Regions from separate parts of the Arthrobacter sp. Z4-13 genome, predicted to be linked through region 1. Evidence: predicted binding sites of a transcription regulator. Region 1 holds the regulator's gene; the other holds the start of a gene.
The links. Region 1 encodes Rex, which represses fermentation and respiration genes when NADH is low (regulators of the CRP and FNR family bind a similar motif). Its sites were predicted from a motif close to CTTGTGAANNNNTTCACAAG; they were not measured.
Positions count from the first base shown of each region.

Region 2: a site for Rex is predicted at 7,727-7,746, ahead of M1E07_RS12210 (glyceraldehyde-3-phosphate dehydrogenase). Genes of this name have one in related genera too.

Region 1 is NZ_CP096459.1:3,186,322-3,197,041, reverse strand. It holds gene M1E07_RS16530 (bifunctional aldolase/short-chain dehydrogenase) at 1-1,517, shown strand, start outside; gene M1E07_RS16525 (rhamnulokinase) at 1,514-2,965, shown strand; gene M1E07_RS16520 (glycoside-pentoside-hexuronide (GPH):cation symporter) at 3,085-4,413, shown strand; gene M1E07_RS16515 (3-deoxy-7-phosphoheptulonate synthase) at 4,627-5,766, shown strand; gene M1E07_RS16510 (helix-turn-helix domain-containing protein) at 5,933-6,145, shown strand; gene M1E07_RS16505 (30S ribosomal protein bS22) at 6,336-6,434, shown strand; gene M1E07_RS16500 (HAD family hydrolase) at 6,507-7,325, opposite strand; gene M1E07_RS16495 (glutaredoxin family protein) at 7,403-7,657, shown strand; gene M1E07_RS16490 (redox-sensing transcriptional repressor Rex) at 7,761-8,465, shown strand; gene M1E07_RS16485 (Yip1 family protein) at 8,517-9,338, opposite strand; gene M1E07_RS16480 (hypothetical protein) at 9,492-9,947, opposite strand; gene M1E07_RS16475 (YceI family protein) at 10,080-10,628, opposite strand.
Region 2 is NZ_CP096459.1:2,260,510-2,271,229, reverse strand. It holds gene M1E07_RS12255 (FadR/GntR family transcriptional regulator) at 1-574, opposite strand, end outside; gene gndA (NADP-dependent phosphogluconate dehydrogenase) at 773-2,209, shown strand; gene epsC (serine O-acetyltransferase EpsC) at 2,297-2,881, opposite strand; gene cysK (cysteine synthase A) at 2,922-3,857, opposite strand; gene msrA (peptide-methionine (S)-S-oxide reductase MsrA) at 3,923-4,447, opposite strand; gene M1E07_RS12230 (Nif3-like dinuclear metal center hexameric protein) at 4,549-5,472, shown strand; gene M1E07_RS12225 (zinc ribbon domain-containing protein) at 5,680-6,417, shown strand; gene M1E07_RS12220 (YaaA family protein) at 6,427-7,191, opposite strand; RNA gene rnpB (RNase P RNA component class A) at 7,248-7,639, shown strand; gene M1E07_RS12210 (glyceraldehyde-3-phosphate dehydrogenase) at 7,961-9,439, shown strand; gene M1E07_RS12205 (hypothetical protein) at 9,518-9,727, shown strand; gene M1E07_RS12200 (HNH endonuclease family protein) at 9,837-10,634, shown strand; gene def (peptide deformylase) at 10,684-10,720, opposite strand, start outside.

The DNA.
Region 1 (10,720 bases):
AGGCCATCGGCACCATCCTGGGCGGGCACGGTATCACCGCCTGGGGTACCACCAGTGAAGAGGCCGAGACCAACTCCTTGTGGATCATCGAGCAGGCCGAGAAGTACATCGCGGACAACGGCAAGGCGGAACCCTTCGGCGCCAAGCTGCCCGGCTACGCAGCCCTGCCGGAGGCAGAGCGCCGCGCCAAGGCTGCAGCCCTGGCACCCGTGATCCGCGGCCTGGCCTCCACGGACAAGCCGCAGCTGGGGCACTTCAGCGATGACGCCGTCGTCCTGGACTTCCTCGAAGCCGCCGAGCACCCGCGCCTGGGCGCCCTGGGCACCTCCTGCCCGGACCACTTCCTGCGCACCAAGGTCAAGCCGCTGATCCTGGACCTGCCCGCCGATGCATCGATCGAGGACTCGATCGCCCGGCTGCACGAACTCCACGCGGACTACCGCGAGGACTACCAGGCCTACTACGACCGCCACGCGGACCAGGACAGCCCGGCCCTGCGCGGCGCGGACCCGGCCATTGTGCTGGTCCCCGGCGTGGGCATGTTCTCGTACGGGGCGAACAAGCAGACCGCCCGGGTTGCCGGGGAGTTCTACATCAACGCCATCAACGTGATGCGCGGCGCCGAGGCGATCTCCACCTACGCCCCGATCGAGGAATCCGAGAAGTTCCGGATCGAGTACTGGGCGCTGGAGGAAGCCAAGCTGGCCCGCATGCCCAAGCCCAAGTCCCACGCCACCCGCATCGCGCTGGTCACCGGCGCCGCTTCCGGCATCGGCAAGGCCATCGCCACCCGCCTCGCCGCGGAAGGCGCCTGCGTGGTCATTGCCGACCTGAACCTGGAGAACGCCGAAAAGGTGGCCGAAGAGCTCGGCGGCCCGGACATTGCCATCGGCGTCCAGGCCGACGTGACGGACGAAGCGCAGGTTGCAGCCGCGATCGACGCCGCTGTCCTGGCATTCGGCGGTGTGGACCTGGTAGTCAACAACGCCGGCCTGTCCATCTCCAAGCCGCTGCTGGAAACCACCGAGAAGGACTGGGACCTGCAGCACAACGTCATGGCCAAGGGCTCCTTCCTGGTGGCCAAGGCCGCCGCGAAGGTCATGATCGCCCAGGGCCTGGGCGGGGACATCGTCTACATCTCCTCCAAGAACTCCGTGTTCGCCGGCCCGAACAACATCGCCTACTCCGCCACCAAGGCAGACCAGGCCCACCAGGTTCGGCTGCTCGCGGCCGAACTGGGCGAGCACGGGATCCGCGTCAACGGCATCAACCCCGACGGTGTGGTCCGCGGCTCGGGCATCTTCGCCGGCGGCTGGGGCGCCAAGCGCGCCGCCGTGTACGGCGTGGACGAGGAAAAACTGGGCGAGTACTACGCCCAGCGGACCCTGCTCAAGCGTGAAGTCCTGCCCGAGCACGTGGCCAACGCCGCCGCCGTCCTCACCAGCAACGAACTGTCCCACACCACCGGCCTGCACATCCCCGTGGACGCCGGAGTGGCCGCAGCCTTCCTGCGATGAGCAACGTGCAGAATGTCGACGGCGGTGCGTTCGCCGCCGTCGACATCGGCGCCTCCTCGGGCCGGGTCATCCTGGGCCGGGTCGCCGAAGGTTCCGTGCAACTCGAAGTCGTCCACCGCTTCCCCAACGGTGTGGTGGACATCGACGGCGGTCTCCGCTGGGACTTCAACGCCCTCTTCAGCGAGGTCCTTAAGGGCCTCGCGGCGGCGGCCACCGTGGCAGCGGCACAGGGTGAGGAGGTGGCCAGCATTGGCATCGACACCTGGGCCGTGGACTACGGGCTGGTCAACGCCGCCGGCGAGCTGACTGCCCAGCCGTTCAGCTACCGGGACGACCGCAGCCGGACCGCTGTGGAGCCGGTGCACCGGAAGCTGGACCCGGCACGGCTGTACGGGACCACGGGGCTGCAGTTCCTGCAGTTCAACACGATCTACCAGCTGGCCAGCGAGCCGGACCTGGACGGCCTCCAGGCCCTCCTGATCCCGGACCTGATCGCGTTCCTCCTGACGGGGCAGCGAAGGACCGAGGCGACCAACGCCTCCACCACGGGCTTGTTTGATGCCGTGGCGGGGGAGTGGGCCACCGAGTTCCTTACTGCCCTGGGCCTGCGGAAGGACCTGTTCCCGCCGCTGATCCAGCCCGGCGAAACCGTCGGCACCCTCCTGCCGGCCATCGCCGCCCAAGTGGGACTGCCCCAGCAGACCCGGGTAGTGGCAGTGGGATCACATGACACGGCCTCCGCCGTCGCAGCTGTCCCGGCGCAGGAAGAAGACTTTGCGTACATCTCCTCCGGCACCTGGTCCCTCGTGGGGCTCGAGCTGAAGCACCCGGTCCTCACCGAGGCCAGCCGGGAAGCCAACTTCACCAATGAGCGCGGCGTGGACGGCACCATCCGCTACCTCCGCAACATGGGCGGACTCTGGCTCCTCAGCGAATGCCAGCGGACCTGGGCCGGGGAAGGGTTCCAGCCCGAACTGACGGCCCTGCTGACGGCGGCAGCTGCGCTGCCTCCCGGCGGGCCGCAGATCAACCCGGACGATCCCTACTTCATCGCCCCGGACAATATGCCGGAGCGCATCCGTGCAGCGGTCCGCCGAACCGGAGAAGTACTGCCGAACGATCCTGCCGCCATCACCCGCTGCATTATGGACAGCCTGGCTGCCGGCTATGCCCGCACGATCCGGGACGCCGAGCGGCTCGCCGACCGTTCGGTGGACGTGGTGCACGTGGTGGGCGGCGGTTCCCAGAACCGTCTGCTCTGCCAGCTCACCGCGGACGCCACAGGCAGGAAAGTGGTAGCAGGGCCGGTGGAAGCCACAGCCTTGGGCAACGTCCTGGTGCAGGCGCGGGCTGCAGGTTCCGTTGACGGCGGGCTTGGAGAACTCCGTGCCATGGTGGTGGCCAGCAGCCCACTGCAGGTCTTCGTGCCGGAGTTCTCGCGGCTGTAGCCCCTGCCGGCTCCGGGCATCACTGCATAAGGCAGCTGCTGTTTCTTCGCAGGATTTTGGGGTAAGTTTCTTCTGCGGGCACGAGAAAACGGTTTCTCAGCCCGGCGAACAAGGAAGCAATGAAGAAACTCAGCAGGTTCAGCGTTTTCGGCTACGGTGCCGGCGATGCGGCCAACAGCATGATCATCAGTACCGGGAACATGTTCCTGCTCGTCTACTACACGGACGTAGCGGGGATCGGCGCAGCGGCGGCCGGAACACTGCTGCTTGTTGCGCGGGTCTTTAACGCCTTCACCGATATAGCGGCCGGCCGCATCGTGGACCGCGTTTCGAGCAAGCGGTGGGGAAAGTTCCGCCCGTTCCTGATGTTCGGCTTCATCCCCCTGCTGCTGAGTGTGGCGGTGTTCCACGTTCCGGATGTCGACCCGTCCCTGAAGCTGCTGTACGCGTACTGTACCTACGCGCTGGTGTGTGTCACGTACAGCATGGTTAATGTGCCTTACGGGTGCTTGGTGGGGGCCATGACGCAGGACGCCAAAGAACGCGCCAGGCTCGGTGGGGCACGGACCATCGGCGGCCTCTCGGTCGGCGCGACCCTTGGGTTTTTCATTGCACCGCTCCTCGGTGCCGGCCAGGACATGCAGCAGATCTTCACCTGGCTCACTATCACTTTCGCCGTCGTTGGCTCACTGCTCTATTGCTTTACCGGCATGGTTTGTGTTGAGCAGGTCCCCGGCAGCATCCCCAAGATCACCCTTCGCCAGAGCGTGGCAGCCCTGAAGGCAAATTCCCCGCTGGTGATCCTCTGCGTGAGTTCCGTCCTTTTCGTTACCGGAACTTCTGCCACCGGCGCTTCCCAGTTCTACTACCTCCGCGATGTCCTCTCCCGGGTGGACCTCTTCCCCGTCATGGCCACCGCCCAAGTGGTGATCACGCTGACGCTGGCTGTCCTGATGCCGCTTCCCGTGGCGCGATGGGGCAAGCGGGCTGTCTACGGCGTTGGCGGCGGATTCGGGGCGGTGGGCGGCGTGCTGGTTTTCCTGGCCCCCGCGGACATGCCATTGCTCGGACTGGCGGGCCTCGTGCTGGGGCTCCTGGCTTCGGCTTCGGTCAGCATCGTGACGTGGGCCCTGATTGCCGACACTGTGGAATACGGGGAGTGGAAAACGGGAGTCCGGGTCCAGGGAATCAACTACGCGCTCCTGGCCGCCACCCGGAAGCTCGGCATGGGGTTCGGAGCCGCCGTCGTTGCCTTCTCACTCGCCTGGGGAGGCTATGTTTCGGGTACTGCGGAGCAATCTGATGCAGCCACCCTCGCCATCCGGGCTGCGGCGGGTCTGCTGCCCGGGGCCCTGGTTCTGGCATCGGTAGGGATCATGTACTGGTACCGGCTGACAGACCAAAAGCACGCGGAGCTCGTGGCCACCTTGTCGCGCGATGCAACGTAACACTTTGCGGCCACGGCGGCCTGCGGTTATGGTTCATGGCATGACAAACCGTTGGTATGCGTATTTTTCGTTGGCTCTGGAGGGGCCCGCGTCTAACTGACACGCATCCAACTTTCCTTCAGAGCCAACAGGGCAGAGATCATTCTCTGCCCTTCGCCGTTTCTCCGGCGGGTTCTGACTGGGCCCGCTTCCCATCTGGAACAGGACCCGAACATGAGCACCGCAACAGCCACCGCAAGCACCACCGCCGGCAACCCCCGTAGGGAATCCACGGCAAAATCGACGTCGAACCTGCGCGTCAGCGAGTTCACTGCGCTGCCCACTCCGCAGGAAATCATCGCCGAACTGCCGTTGGACGCCCGGGTGGCAGACGTCGTCGAACGCGGACGTGATGAAGTCCGCGCCATCATGGACGGCGTGGACGACCGCCTCCTGGTGATTGTGGGGCCGTGCTCCATCCACGACCCCAAGGCCGGACTGGAGTACGCCCGGCGGCTGGTCAGCGAGGCTGAAAAGCACAAGGAAGACCTGCTGATCGTCATGCGGACCTACTTCGAGAAGCCCCGCACCACCGTGGGCTGGAAGGGCCTGATCAACGATCCGCGGCTGGACGGCAGCCACGATATGGTCACCGGACTCCGGACGGCACGGCACTTCCTGCGGCAGGTCAACGCGCTCGGCCTTCCTACCGCCACCGAATTCCTCGAGCCCATCAGCCCGCAGTACATGGCGGACCTCATCTCCTGGGGCGCCATCGGGGCCCGCACCACCGAGAGCCAGATCCACCGGCAGCTCGCCTCCGGCCTCTCCATGCCCATTGGCTTCAAGAACGGGACCGACGGCGACCTCCAGGTAGCCATCGACGCCTGCGGTGCGGCCGCGGCGGCCCAGGCTTTCCTTGGCATTGACGGCGACGGCCGGGCCGCGCTGGTGGCCACCGCGGGGAACCCTGACGCCCACGTCATCCTCCGCGGCGGCCGCAAGGGACCCAACTACTCTGCCGCCGACGTCGAGGCCGCTTCGGCGAAGCTTGCGGGCAAGCAGCTGAACCCGCGCCTTATCGTTGACGCCAGCCACGCGAACAGCGGCAAGAGCCACCACCGCCAGGCCGAGGTCGCGCTGGAGATCGGCGCCCAGCTCGAGGACGGCGGGGCTTCGGCGCAAGCCATCGCCGGAGTCATGCTGGAAAGCTTCCTGGTGGGCGGCGCGCAGAACCTCGATGTTACCGAGCACGCGGCCGGCCGACCGGAGCTTCTGTACGGGCAGAGCGTCACGGACGCGTGCATGGACTGGGAGGTTTCGGTCTCGGTGCTGGACCAGCTGGCCGCATCCGCGCGCAAGCGCAGGAGGTGAGCGGGGACTGGGAACGAAGGAGCAAATAGGGGGACCGTACTACTTTCACTTCTGCCACAGGAACATCTAGAGTATCTAGATAGGTGGATGGCTCAGCATCGGAACACCGCATTGGCACGTACCTGGGGTCACTGTTGTCCATCCGTCAGCAAAGGAAAATAGGGAAATGTCGGCAGAACAGAACTTCTCCAACGCGAAGTTCCTGACCGTGGCGGAAGTAGCCCAGGTCATGCGCGTCTCCAAAATGACTGTCTATCGGCTGGTCCACTCCGGCGACATGCCGGCAGTGCGATTCGGCCGCTCCTACCGGGTACCCGAAACCGCCGTGGAGCAGTACCTCAAGGGTGCTGTGGTGGAGGGCCACACGGAAACCGCCTGAGGCCTTACGTCCCATTCGCCGTGTTTTCGCCGGTGGGAGCCGCTGCGGTCAGAAGCCGCTCCTGATAAGCGGTACCCTGTTAAGGAACGTTTTACGTCATTGTAAGAATCTGTCAGTTGTTCAGTTCGTAGCTCTGTCCACGAACACTTTCCATCAGACAGGTACTGCATCTAGTTTGTAAGGAACTTTCGTGGGTTCAGTTATTAAGAAGCGTCGCAAGCGTATGGCCAAGAAGAAGCACCGCAAGCTGCTTCGCAAGACCCGTCACCAGCGCCGCAATAAGAAGTAGAGATACTTCGAACAGCGTAGAAATGCCCGTCGCCTTCCAAGGCGGCGGGCATTTCGTCGTCCAGGCTGCTACCTAGTTGCGCGGGCCCCGGAAGCGGGCGAAGCCTTTCCAGAGTCCGTAGACGGCGCCGCAGGCGGTGGCTGTCTTCAGGCCGAAGGTGGCCGCGCGGCGGCCTGCGCGGAAGTCGTAGACCGGCCAGTTGTGGTCGCGGGCGTGGCGGCGGAGGCGGGCGTCCGGGTTGATGGCCACAGGGTGGCCCACCAGGGTGAGCAGCGGAATGTCGTTGTAGGAGTCGCTGTAGGCCCAGCAGCGTTTGAGGTCCAGCTCCTCGGCGTCGGCGATTGCCTGGACGGCCAGGGCTTTGGCGGAGCCGTGCAGGATGTCTCCCACCAGTCGGCCGGTGTACATGCCCTCGGAAATCTCCCCGACAGTACCCAGCGCTCCGGTGAGCCCCAGCCTGGTTGAAATCACGGTGGCAACTTCGATAGGGGTTGCCGTCACCAGCCAGACGCGCCGTCCCACGCGCAGGTGCTGCTCGGCCAGGGCTTTGGCGCCCGGCCAGATCCGGGAGGCAATCATCTCGTCGTAGACTTCTTCGCCGAGGGCCTTGATGTCTTCCACCGTGATGCCGGCGGCCAGTGTGAGTGCGGAATCCCGGACCGCGTGGACGTCGTCCATGTTTTCCCCGCGTGCCACGAACTTGAACTGCTTCCACGCGAATCCGGCGGCCTGGGCAAGCGTGAAGGCGCCGCGCTGGTGCATCTTGCGGGCAACATGGAAGAGGCTGGCGCCACGCATGAGGGTGTTGTCCACGTCGAAAAACGCCGCCTCGCCGGGCTGCGGCGCCGCAACCGGCTTGGTGACTACGGCGACGTATTTCTCCTCGGGCATAAAGCTGAGTCTAGTCAATCCAGTCCCTGGACACCGTCGGCGTCGCGGGCCACAGTCAACGGGGCTACGGTTAAGGCATGGCTACACCGCGCGTCGTCCTGATCACCAAAGCTGACTGCCACCTTTGCGAAGAAGCGCGCGACGCCGTCGGACGCGTTACTGCCTCGCTGGGCCTTCAGTGGACGGAAGAGCTGGTGGACCACCGGCCGGAGCTGCGGGACCGCTACGCCGAAGAAATCCCGGTGGTGCTGGTGGACGGGGTGCAGCGCGACTTCTGGAAAATTGATGAGACCCGGCTGCAACGCGTGCTTCAGCGGGCCATGGCCCAATAAGGAGCAGCGCCCGTGACCACGGATGTTATGTGGCCGGCTGCTTTGTTGGCATCGGCCGGAGGGCTCTAGAGTGGAGTCACAACGCGATGCGAGGGAGGGGCTGGTGGCTTCGCTGGATCCAACTCCCCAGGCTGTCCCGGATTTTCCGGATGCCACGGGTACGCCAGCCAAACAGATTCCGCCCGCAGCGGTGGCCCGGCTGACGCTCTATCTGCGTGCCCTGAACACCCTGCTCGCCGAGGGAGTGGAGCGCGTCTCCTCTGAGTCCCTCGCTGAAGCCTCAGGCGTCAGCTCCGCCACACTGCGCAAGGACCTGTCCCATGTGGGCTCTTACGGTACGCGCGGCGTCGGCTACGAAGTGCAGTACCTCAGCCGTCACATCGCGGCGGCGCTGGGGCTGACGCACGATTGGAAGGTCGCCATCGTGGGCGCCGGCAACCTCGGCAAGGCCCTGGCGCGGTACGGCGGATTCGAATCCCGGGGATTCGACGTCGTGGCCATCTTTGACGCCGACCAGATGGTGGTAGGCAATGAAGTGGGGTGGCTGCGCGTCAGCGACGTGGCTGACCTGGAAACAGTGCTGCACCGCACCGGAGCGAATATGGTGGTGCTGGCGCTGCCGGCCGCCGTGGCGCAGGATGTCTGCGACCGTGTGGTGGCCGCTGGTGTGCGCAGCGTCCTGAGCTTCGCCCCCGTGATGCTCCAAGTGCCGGAGGGAGTCAATCTCCGCAAGGTGGACATGGCTACTGAGCTGCAGATCCTGGCCTACCACGCACAGCGGGCGCAGGCCCCGGGGCAGACCGCCTAGGGTCCAGGCGGTTCCGGGACCCACGCCCGCAGGTGTGGGAAGTGAATAAATTTACCGGCCGTAGGGGTTACCCAAGCCGCCGCCGTAAGGGTTGGCGAAGGGCTGCTGCTTCCGGAAGTACGGGGCAGCCGCCGGCAGGTACAGCAGCACGATGGCGGCGATCCCCAGGAGCGTGCCCACGGTCCCAATGCTGGGAGGGCCGAAGAGGCCGAAGATGGACAGCGCCGCGAACACGGTGCCAAGGATACGTGCCCAGTTCTTGCCCTTGCGGATGAAGAAGGCCACCAGCAGGTAGAGTCCCGCGCCGAGGATCGCGAACACCACCAGCGTGCCGGCGATGACGCCCTGGATGTCCTCGTACGTGACGCCCGCTCCGCTACCCTCCATTTGCTGCTCAAAGGCCTGGCGGAATACCGGGTCGTCCAGCTGGGTGAGTCCGGTGAGCATGGAGATGACGAAGATCGCAGCTGAGGCGATCAGCAGCCAGAACGAGATGTTGACCAGCTGCGGCACCCCGTTGCTGCCCGTGGGCTGCGGCTGCTCCGAGGGGTACTGCGCATACGGGGACTGGCCGTAAGGCTGCTGTCCGTATGGCTGCTGGCCAAAGCCCGGGGCCTGCGGCGGGTTCTGGCCGGACTGCGGAGTGTTATCCCCGTACTGGGGGGCGCCGGACTGGCCGTACTGCGGAGCGTTCTGTCCGTACTGCGGAGCGTTCTGTCCGTACTGCGGCGGGTTCTGTCCGTACTGCGGAGCGTTCTGTCCGTACTGCGGCGGATTCTGCCCGTACTGCGGGGCGTTTTCCCCGTAGCGCGGCTGCTGGTTGCCCTGCTCCGGATCGTTGGGCACGGGAGGCGGGACGGGAGGATTACTCATGAGCTGTCCTTTGGCATGTCGGGGTTCTGGTAGGCTGCCGGGTTTCGGTCCTGTGCCCTACCCCCAGCATGGCTTAAGTCCACCGTACCCCCGGACTGGCGGCAGATGAGTCATTCCAGGGAGGTATTCGTCCCCTGTTTGGCGGTTGCCCCGCTAGCCTTTATTCCTGACCGCTGCGAACCAGGCCTGCGAGTTGGGCAGCCAGAGCAGGACCGTTGCTGCGAGGCTGATCAGGAAGCCTGCCCAGTTGCCGCCCTGGCCAACGCGCATCGCCAGGTTGGCCAGGGCGAGGAGCAGGGTGACGCCTGTCAGGACTGTGAGGGCAAGCCGTGCCCACTGCTTTCCCTCTTTCATCTTCAGCGCAAAGACGATCTGAGCGGCGCCCACAGCCGCAGCCAGCAGCATAAGCAACAGAACCAGCGCAGCCGCACCGGGCGCCGCGGCGAAAAGCACCAGCGAGGCAAGCATGCCGAGCATTCCGCCCAGGAGGCCGAGGATCCCGCCCAGGAACCAGATCCAGTACGAGACCTTGATCTCGGTGGGAAGGTTCGCCACCGAGAACATGCCGGCAAAACCATTGCGGGGCCTCGTGCTGTCGAAGTTGCTCATGGGCATCACTGTAGCCCTGCGCGCTTGCACGGGACTCGTTAAAAGGGCGGCACCCCGGCACTGGCTTAAGCCGGTGCCGGGGTGCCTTGAATCAGGTGCGCCGAATGAAGCGCACTGAATCAGGGGCAGGAACTAGGCTGCGGGAGCAATGAAGGCGAGTTCGAGGTTGATGGCAACCTTGTCGCTCACCAGGACGCCGCCGGTCTCGAGGACAGCGTTCCAGGTCAGGCCGAAGTCCTTGCGGCTGATGGTGGTCTCTGCGGAAACGCCGGCGCGGGTGTTGCCGAACGGGTCCACGGCCACGCCGTTGAACTCGGTCTCCAGTGTGACCGGGCGGGTGACACCCTTGATGGTGAGGTCGCCGGTCAGTTCGTAGCTGTTGCCCTTGGACACCAGGCCGTTGGAGATGAAGGACATCTCGGGGAACTTCTCAACATCGAAGAAGTCCTCGCCCTTGACGTGGCCGTCGCGGTTGGCGTCGCCGGAGTCGAAGCTGGCGGTGTTGATGGTGGCGGCGATCTTGGAATCGGCCACGTCCTGGCCGAGTTCCAGGGTTGCTGCTGCTTCCTTGAACTGGCCGCGGACCTTGCTGATGCCTGCGTGGCGTACGGTGAAGCCGATCTCGCTGTGCGAGTTGTCCAGGGTCCAGGTGCCGGTGGTGACGTCTGCGGGAAGTGCCATGATGTTGCTCCTTAGGGTGTTACCTGTTTGTCGGGTCGGTGTTGAACCTTCATCTGTTGAAGTCTCAACTAACTGCTGCATCTACTATAAAC
Region 2 (10,720 bases), 930 kb from region 1:
GGGCACCCTCGTGGGGGTGGTCCGGCATCAGGCCGTGAACAGTGCGTCCGGTAAGAGTCTCGGCCACCTGCCCCATCAGGTTGGCAAACATCTCATTGCCCGAGCCGGACAGCAGCAGGGAATGGAACTGGATGTCCAACTCCAGGAAGCGGGGCACCTCGCCGCTCTGTCCGGCGTCGCGCATCGCATAGGCGACGTCCACGAGTTCCAGCCGCAACGGCGCGGGGGCGTTCTCGGCGGCCAGCTCCGCTGCCGCAGGTTCGACGGCGGCACGCAGCTCGGCAAGGGAGCGCAGCTGCGCGCCACGCGCGTCGCTTGCCAGGCGCCACCTGATGACCTGCGGGTCAAAAGGGTTCCAGCGGCTGGCCGGCAGGACCCGGATGCCCACCCGCTTGGTGGTTTCCACCAGGCCCAGGGACTGCAGCACGCGGACGGCCTCGCGGATGACAGACCGGGACACCTTCAGCTCATCCTCCAGCTGTTCCGCCAGCATCACGTGGCCGGCGGGCAGGTTGCCTGCGACGATTCGGGTGCCAAGATTCTCGATGGCACGGTGATGCAGGCTGGTGGTCATGCAGCTAAGCCTAGTGCGGGCCTGCGTCCGTCGGCCTTTCGTTCTCGATGGTCGACACAAAAGGTTCCACTAGGTGGGCGTTACTTTCCTGTGACCCGTTGAATATATATGCTTTATTCAGACCCTTGGTCTGCAAGGCGTGCTTCCGGGCAAAGGGAGCCACTGCACATCCAACGCACAGTATGAATTGGAGTTTTGATGTCTGCACACATCGGTGTCACCGGCCTCGCGGTGATGGGTGCCAATCTGGCCCGCAACCTCGCTCGGAACGGCTTTACGGTCGCACTGCACAACAGGTCTGTGGAAAAGACCGACGCGCTGCTCGAAAAGCACGGCACGGACGGCGACTTTGTCCGGACTGAAACCCTCCAGGAACTGGTGGACTCCCTGGAGAAGCCCCGCCGCGTCCTCATCATGGTGAAGGCCGGCAAGCCGGTTGACTCCGTCATCGAGCAGCTGGAACCGCTGCTGGAAGCCGGCGACATTATCATCGACGCCGGCAACTCCCACTATGAGGACACCCGCCGCCGTGAGGCCGCGCTGGCCAAGAAGGACCTTCACTTCGTAGGCGTCGGCGTCTCCGGCGGTGAAGAAGGCGCCCTGAACGGCCCCTCCATCATGCCCGGCGGTTCCAGGGAATCGTACAAGGCCCTCGGTCCACTGCTGGAAAAAATCTCCGCCAAGGTCGACGGCGAACCGTGCTGCGCGTGGGTGGGAACCGACGGCGCCGGCCACTTCGTGAAGATGGTCCACAACGGCATCGAATACGCCGACATGCAGGTCATCGGCGAAGCCTTCGACCTGCTGCGCTCCGGTGCAGGCATCGAGCCGGCAGAGCAGTCCAAGATCTTCTCCGAGTGGAACAAGGGCGAGCTCTCCTCCTTCCTGATCGAAATCTCGGCAGAGGTCCTGGGCCACGTTGACGCCAAGACCGGCAAGCCGTTCGTCGACGTCGTAGTTGACGCCGCCGGCCAGAAGGGCACCGGCCGCTGGACGGTCATCTCCGCACTGGAACTTGGCTCCCCGGTCTCCGGAATCGCAGAATCCGTGTTTGCCCGTGCCCTGTCTTCCCAGGCGGGCCAGCGCAAGCTGGGCCAGGAGCTCCTGGCCGGCAACGAGGCTTCGGTTGAAATCCCGGAGACCTTCGTCGAGGATGTCCGGCAGGCACTCTATGCCTCCAAGCTGGTCTCCTACGCCCAGGGCCTGGACATGCTCACGTCCGCAGCCAAGGAATACGGCTGGGACCTGAAGCTGGACGAGATCGCTTCGCTGTGGCGCGCCGGCTGCATCATCCGCGCCGAGTTGCTCAAGGACATCACCAAGGCCTACGCCGCGGATGAGAAGCCCGCCAACCTGCTGTTCGCGCCCGCCTTCACCGCGGCCATCGCCGAAGCTGTTCCGGCCTGGCGCCGCGTGGTGGCCACCGCTGTCCAGCTGGGTATCCCGGTGCCGGTGTTCTCCTCCTCGCTGGCCTACTACGACGGCCTGCGCCGCAAGCGCGTCGCTGCAGCCCTGATCCAGGGCCAGCGTGACCTCTTCGGCGCCCACACTTACGGCCGTGTCGACGCGGAGGGCACTTTCCACACCCTCTGGGGCGAGGACAAGTCCGAGATCGAGGCAGTGGATACCCACTAGAAGCCACAATCAGGTAAGCGGAAGGCCGGCAGTTCCACTTGGAACTGCCGGCCTTCCGCTTGTCCGGCTAGTAACCCTTCAGCGGCGTCAGATCCGGTATTCGATATCGTATTCAGCCGGATCCACGGCCGGCTTGGTTTCCCGCTGCGCGTCCCGGTGGCGCCACTTGGCGGGAACCCCGGTAACGATCGATTCCGGTGGTGCGTCCTTGACCACCACGGCGTTGGCGCCCACGGCACTGTCCCGGCCGATGGTGATCGGTCCCAGGACCTTGGCGCCCGCGCCGATGGTCACCCGGTCGCCGATGGTGGGGTGCCGTTTGATCCTTGCCAGGGAGCGGCCGCCGAGCGTGACGCCGTGGTAAATCATCACGTCCTCCCCGATCTCGGCGGTCTCACCGATGACCACCCCCATGCCGTGATCAATAAAAAACCTGCGGCCGATCGTGGCACCCGGGTGGATTTCGATGCCGGTCCAGGACCGGCCCAACTGGGAAAGCAGCCGCGCCGGGAACCGCAGGGCAGGGTTCTGCCACATGCGGTGCGTCAGCCGGTGTACCCAGATGGCATGCAGTCCGGAGTATGCGAAAAAGTTCTCAAAAGAACCTCGAGCCGCCGGGTCGTGGGACCGGGCGGCGTCGAGGTCTTCCTTCAGTCTTGCAAAAAAGCCCACAAAGTTCTTTCTACAGGAAACGGGCGGAGAGCGGTTCTGGTTAGCCGCGGATGTCGTCATAGAGGACCGTGGAGATGTAACGCTCGCCGAAGTCGCACACCACGGCAACGATCAGCTTGCCGGCATTCTCCGGGCGCTTGGCCAGTTCCAGGGCTCCCCATACGATGGCGCCGGAGGAAATGCCGCCCAGGATGCCTTCCTTGACACCAAGCTCGCGGGCTACGCGGACCGAGTCTTCGAGGGTGGCGTCCAGGACCTCGTCGTAGACATTGGTGTCCAGGATTTCGGGAACGAAGTTTGCGCCGATGCCCTGGATCTTGTGCGGGCCGGGAGCGCCGCCGTTGAGGATCGCGGAGTCCTTGGGCTCCACAGCCACGATCTGGACGCCGGGCTTGCGTTCCTTCAGGACCTGCCCGACGCCGGTGACGGTTCCGCCGGTGCCGACGCCGGCGACGAAGATGTCCACGGCGCCTTCGGTGTCAGCCCAGATCTCCTCGGCCGTGGTGTTGCGGTGGACCTCCGGGTTGGCCTCGTTGGCGAACTGCTGGGCCCAGATGGAGTTCTCGGTGTTGGCCACAATTTCCTGGGCCTTCTCGACGGCGCCGCGCATGCCCTCGGAGCCTGGCGTCAGGACAATTTCGGCACCAAAAGCGCGCAGCATGACCCGGCGCTCGGTGGACATGGTCTCCGGCATGGTCAGGATGACCTTGTAGCCGCGGGCAGCGCCCACCATGGCCAGGGCGATGCCGGTGTTGCCGGAGGTGCCTTCCACGATGGTTCCGCCGGGCTTCAGGGCACCGGACTTCTCCGCTGCATCAACGATGGCCACACCGATGCGGTCCTTGACGCTGTTGGCCGGGTTGTAGAACTCAAGCTTTACGGCGACGGTGGCATCCAGCCCCTCGCTGAGCCGGTTGAGCCTGACCAGCGGCGTGCCGCCTACCAGCTGTGTTACATCGTCATAGATCCGTGCCATGTACATACGCCTATCTCGTCAGGGGTGAATACTGAGGTCAGCCTAACGAGGCCACGTAACACCCGCTAAGCGTTAAGCCATGCAGAGTAATATTTCCTGGCCTTGGCGAGCTTGGGGTTGATGATCACCTGGCAATACCCTTGCTCGGGATGCTTGGCGTAGTAGTTCTGGTGGAATTCCTCGGCAACGTAGAACCGGGGGAGCCGGCTGACCTCGGTGACGATGGGGTTCGCCCACAAAGCCTGGTTCCGGTCGATGGCTTCCTCAAACAGGATTTTCTCTTCGGTGGTCTCGTAGAACATGGACGAGCGGTACTGCGTGCCCACGTCGTATCCCTGCCGGTTGGGCGTTGTGGGATCGTGCAGGGCGAAGAACATGTCCAGGATGACCTCCGCCGGAATCACGTCCTCGTCGAACGTCACCGCCACCACCTCCGCATGGCCGGTGGTGCCGTTGCAGACCGAGTAGTAGTCGGGGTGGGGATCGTGGCCGCCGGTGTAGCCGGACACCACCGTGGTGACACCCTTGGTCTTCTGGTAGACGGCGTCGAGGCACCAGAAGCAGCCTCCGCCCAAAACAAAAGTTTTCATGACCTCTTCAATGGTTCGCGGCACGGGATGATTCCCGGGCCAGTTTGCGGCGCCGCTTCAAACGTGGGGTCCCGGCGTCGTGATGGGGTAAAACTAAGACTATGGAACCTGTGGACACTGACGTTACCGGCCAGGAGAATCACGACGGCGATGCCCCCGCCGGCGAGGAGGCCGCGGCCGGCCAGCCCGAGGCTCCCACCCTGGCTGACCTGCTCCTGGCAGTTGAGGAACTGTGGCCTGAGTCCCTGGCCGAAAACTGGGACGAGGTTGGCCTGGTGGCAGGGCACCCCTCCGCTCCGGTTACCCGTGTGATGTTTGCCGTGGATCCCACGCTTGAGGTCATTGAGGAGGCGGTGGAGTGGGGCGCAGAGCTACTGATCACCCATCATCCGCTGCTCCTGAAGGGCGTCACCACTGTCGCTGCCACCACCCCCAAGGGCCGGGCCGTTCACCGGCTTATTGAATCCGGCACCGCCCTCCTGACCGTGCACACCAACGGTGATTCCGCCGTCGGGGGCGTGTCCGATGTACTTGCCGACGCTCTGGGACTGCAGGACGTCGCCCCCCTGACCGTGGCAGCCAACGGCCTTCCGGAAGAGGGGATCGGGCGCGTAGGCGACCTGGCAGAGGCCATGACGCTCGGTGATTTTGCAGGGCGTGTCTTCGGTATCCTGCCCTCCGTTGCCGGGGGAGTCCGGGTCTCCGGCGACAAGGATGGCCTGGTACGGCGGATTGCCGTCTGCGGCGGCGCCGGGGATTCACTGTTCAATGAGGTGCGTGCCAGCAACGCTGACGTCTACGTGACCGCTGACCTGCGCCACCACCCGGCGTCCGAGGCACGGGAGGCAGCCCTGAACGGCCGGCCCTACCTGGTGGACGTATCTCACTTCGCCAGCGAGTGGCTGTGGCTGCCGGCAGCAGCCGCAGCGCTGGGCAACGTCCTGGCTGACCAGGGCCACGACGTCGAAATCCAGGTCAGCACCACCAACAGCGATCCGTGGGACTTCATCCTGACTCCGGGCTAAGCCCGGGTGTGCGAAGTCCGCCGCCGGACCCGCAGCGGGGTTTGGTCCGTTGCAGGGCCCACACCGGCGAGGGACCCACGCCGAGCGCAGCGAGGTTTGGGAGCCGGTGGGGACGCAGCGAGGCAGGGGAGCAGGCCAGGCGCTAGAGTCTAGGAAGCGCCGTTCAGGTGCCCGGCTCCGGCCGGAATGGATCAAGCGGAGGTAACAGTGGCGAAGGCAGCACCGGCGGAACAGTTGAAGTTGCTTGAGCTGCAGGGGCTGGACGCCAGGCTAAAGTCACTCGCCAACCGCCGCCGCGCACTGGAGAACGATCCCAGGATCAAGGACCTCGAAGCTGCCCTGTCCGTCGCGAACGGCGAGCTGGGCTCCGCGAAGGTGGCTGTGCACGATGCCGAGGCAGAACTGAAGCGCGCCGAGGCAGACGTGGAGCAGGTGGCCTCGCGCATCGAACGGGATGAGGCAAAGCTCAACAGCGGGACGGGCCTGTCCAAGGATCTCGTTGCTCTGCAGAAGGACATTGCTTCCCTGAACAAGCGGCGCTCGGACCTGGAGGACGTGGAGCTCGAGGTGCTGGAGCGGCTCGACTTGCTCCGGGCCCGGCAGGCAAAACAGCAGGGGATCGTGGACGACATCCAGGGATCCTTCGGCAGCATCCGGGCAGAGCTGGATGCAGCCCTGGCCCAAGTTGAGGCGGAAGCCGGCGGACTCCGCGCCCGGCGCGCCGAATTCGCCGCCGCACTCGACGCCGGGATGCTGGCCGTGTACGAAAAGACCCTGGCCAAGCGTGGGGTGGGCGCTGCCCGGCTGTTCCACGGTACGTCCGAGGCCTCGGGAATGAAGCTGAGCCCGGGCGACCTCGCGGAAATCAAGGCAGCTGCCGCCGACGACATCGTGTTCTGCCCCGACTCCGGCGCCATCCTGGTTCGCTCGGAAGAGTGGGTCTAGGGGCGGCAATTAGCCCGGCAGGAGGATGTTCAACGCGTGCGGCTTTCGCTCCGAACCCTCCACGAGCTCGGCTTCCCACTTTTCGCGGCTTGCCTTGAGCAGCTGGGCGGGCGTCTCCGGCGCCTTGCCGCGCCGCACGAGGAGGTGCCGCGCCAGCTCACCGCGGGTGTGCTTCGCAAAGTGGCTGACTACCTTCCGGACCCCGTTGACCTCAGTAAAGACGTTGACGGCAACGGTTTGGGCCGCCGGGGGAGCCCACGCTGCCGTGTAGGTACTTGACCGGCAATCCACCAGCAAATGCCCGGAAGCGGCTTCCGCCAGCGCGTCAGAGAGCTGGGGTTTCCAAAATGAGGTCAGGCGTCCGACGTCGGGCAGTGCAGTTCCCATGGACAGCCGGTAGGCAGGCACATTGTCGCCGAAGCGGATGGCGCCCCATAGTGCCGAAATGACGAGTACCGACTCGTCTGCCTTGCGGCGCTGGCCGGCGGTCAGTGTTTTGTAGCCCAGGGCGTCGTAAAGCACCCCTGAGTAGATTTGGTGCGCCGGAGCGGCAGGTTCAGCGTGGAGCCGGGTGTTGCGGTCGACGTCGTCCTTCAGCGATGCCCCGACCCCCAGCAACGCGAGGGCGTCCTCGTGCGCGCTCACCGTACCCAGCGCATCCAGCACCTTGGCCCGGCAGGGGTTCAGCTGCGGGAAGCTCAGCGAAGGCCAGTCGACGGCGGATCCACGGACCGCGGGTGTCTTGCCTTCAGAGGGGGGAAGCAGAATCAGCACCGTCCGATCCTACCGGCGGAGGGAAAGCTGCACGGCGCCGGTAGACTGGACCCGGATGGGTTGACCAGGCGGCCGCGCGTCACGCAAGTGGCTCGAGGAACGTCCGGGCTCCGCAGGGCAGGGTGGTGGGTAACGCCCACTCGGGGTAACCCGCAGGCCAGTGCCACAGAAAACAGACCGCCTGGGTCGCGCCGGTTTGAAAGCGGCACGAACCAGGTAAGGGTGAAACGGTGGTGTAAGAGACCACCAGCTTCCCGGGTGACCGGGAAGGCTAGGTAAACCCCACCCGGAGCAAGGCCAGACAGGGCACGTTTGAGGGCTGCCCGCCCGAGTGTCCGGGTAGGCCGCTGGAGGGCGCCGGCAACGGCGTTCGTAGATGGATGGCCGCTACTCCCGTGCCGGCAACGGCGCGGGAACACAGAACCCGGCGTATCGGTCAACCCATCCACTTAAGCCGGTTTGACCTTGGGCGCCTTGGGCGCCTTGGGCCTGCTGGACCCTGCCGCTGGTACTGATGGACCGGGTGCGACACTGCTGTGTGAGTGATTTCACGCGACTCGAGCATCCCCACAGCAGTCAGCCAATTTAGAATGGATAACGGACGCAGGAGTTCTTCCGCCGGAGTTGCGTTCGCAACCGGCGGTTTTCTTTTGCACACATCCAGGCGCCTGGGGGCCAAATCCCGCAGGTGCCGGCGCCCCTGGACATCATCAGGTGGCCGACATTCGCGTACGAGGACGTACGCGGCTGAACCGAGGAAGGTATTTCTGTGAGCCAGACGTCAGATTCTTGTCTTGATACGTGGATGGGCCGGGAGGCCCTCGCCGAGGCCATGATTCCGGTGATCGGCCGGCTGTACCGCGAAAACAACGTGGTGACCAGCATCCACGGCCGGAGCCTGATCAACAAGTCCACCATGAACATCCTCAAGGCGCACCGCTTCGCGCGCCGGATGAGCAAGGACGAGCTGCGGCTGGAGGAAACCGCTCCGCTCCTGAACACCCTCGCCGGGCTGGAGCTCGGCGCGGCAGCAATCGACATCGCCCGGCTGAACCAGAAGTTCAAGGAAGAGGGTGGCGACGCGAGCCTGGAGGAGTTCCTTCGCGAGGAACTTGCCGAGATCGTGGGCAAGCGCGGCGGTGACGACCGGACCAGCACCGACGTCGTGCTGTACGGCTTTGGCCGCATCGGCCGGCTCCTGGCCCGCCTCCTGATTGAAAAGGCAGGCGGCGGCCACGGCCTGCGGCTGCGTGCGATCGTTGTGCGCAGGGGCTCGGACAACGACCTGTCCAAGCGTGCCAGCCTGCTGCGCCGCGACTCGGTGCACGGTTCCTTCGAGGGCACCATCCGGGTTGACGAGGCCGCCAACACCATCACGGCCAACGGTGTCCAGGTGCAGGTCATCTACTCGGACAACCCCGCCACCATCGACTACACCGCCTACGGCATCAGCAACGCTTTGGTGGTGGACAACACCGGCCGCTGGCGCGACGCCGAAGGCCTGTCCCAGCACCTGCAGAGCAAGGGTGTGGCACGGGTGCTGCTGACAGCCCCGGGCAAGGGCGAGTTGAAGAACATTGTCCACGGCATCAACCACCGCACCATCGAGGACACCGACCAGATCGTGTCCGCGGCCTCCTGCACCACCAACGCCATCACGCCGGTCCTCAAAGCCATCAACGACAAGTTCGGCGTAGTCCACGGCCACGTCGAGACGGTCCACTCCTTCACCAACGACCAGAACCTGATCGACAACTTCCACAAGGGTGACCGCCGTGGCCGTTCGGCGGCGCTGAACATGGTGATCACCGAAACCGGTGCCGCCAAGGCCGTGGCAAAGGCCCTGCCGGAACTGCTGGGCAAGCTCACCGGCAGCTCCATCCGCGTCCCCACCCCCGACGTTTCCCTGGCCATCCTGAACCTGAGCCTGGAAAACGGAACCACCAAGGACGAGGTCAACGAATACCTGCGGGAGATGTCGCTGCACTCGGACATGCGCAAGCAGATCGACTACATCGACTCACCCGAGGTGGTCTCCACCGACTTCGTCGGCTCCCGCCGTGCGGGCATCGTTGACGGCCTCGCCACCATCTCCAACGAAAAGAACCTGGTGCTCTACGTCTGGTACGACAACGAGTTCGGTTACAGCTGCCAGGTGGTACGCGTCATGGAGGAAATGGCCGGCGTGAACCCGCCGTCCTTCCCGGCCAAGGAAACGGCCGCCGCCCTGGCCGCAATTTCCGTCTGATCCCACCACCCCGGCGCCATCCGGATTTCCCGGCTGATTCCTCTGGAATCAGCCGGGAAACGGGACCACACTTGTGCCATGGATAAAGATTCGACGCTCCAGCACGAAACCACCCTGGAACACGCCCTGGACGTGGCAAAGGCCAACCACAAAGAGGCCGGCCGGCTGCTTGACGGCGCCCGGGCCGGTTACCAGGCGGGCGACGTCGGCGAGGACCGGGTGCGGCAGCTTGAGGGACTCCTGGCCATCGCCGAGGAGGACCTCCGGCGCGTGATGCGGGAGCAATAGCTCCCCGCTGCCTTTCACCCGCCCTCCACACTGTGGATATCGGCCGGGACGGCCGGCAGGTGTCCTAGGCTCTTCTGGTGCATGACGATACCGGAAGGGCAGGAACCCCATGACCGTGAGCTGGTCCGCCTATCGACGGGCCCGCCGCCGGTCCCGGCAGGCGTGGGCACTCCTGGCAGTTGCTGCCGTCTCGGCCCTGGGAGCATTGTGCTGGTTTTTTACCGCCGGCCAGTTTGCCGTAGCGGAGCCCGCCGCGTCCGGGCCCACGGAAGCTCCCGTTTTTGACCCTGCCTGGATGAAGCCCGTTGCGCCGGTGCATCCCGTGCCTGCAGGAACGGCACTCTCCGCTCTGGACGGGCTTACCGTGAAGGGGCGGGCCGCCAAGGACAACTACAGCCGCGAGGCCTTCGGACAGGCCTGGCAGGACGTGGACCGCAACGGCTGTGATACCCGCAACGACATCCTCCGCCGCGACCTTACGGCCGTGGTGTTTATGAAAGGCTCGAAGTGCCGGGTGGCAGCCGGCTCCTTCCAGGAACCCTACCTGGGACAGTATGTGGACTTCCGCCGGGGCTCCGAAAGCAGCCGCGCCGTTCAAATAGACCATGTGGTTCCATTGGCAGACGCGTGGCAGAAGGGCGCCCAGGGCCTGACGGCTGGGGAGCGTCAAAGCCTCGCCAACGATCCGCTGAACCTCATCGCTGCGGACGGTCCGGCCAACCAGCAGAAGAGCGCCGGCGACGCCGCCACCTGGCTCCCCAGGAACAAGTCGATCCGTTGCCACTACGTGTCGCGCCAGATTTCCGTCAAGGCAGCCTACGGCCTGTGGGTTACTGAGGCGGAAAAGGACGCCATGAAGCGCGTCCTCGGATCCTGTCCGGACCAGCAGACTATTTCAGCCAACTGACCCCGCACGCGCCGCGTGGAGGCAGCCAGGCGTCGTGCCGCCGTCGGACCTAGTGGCCGAAGGGGTCCGGGTCCACGCCCGGCATC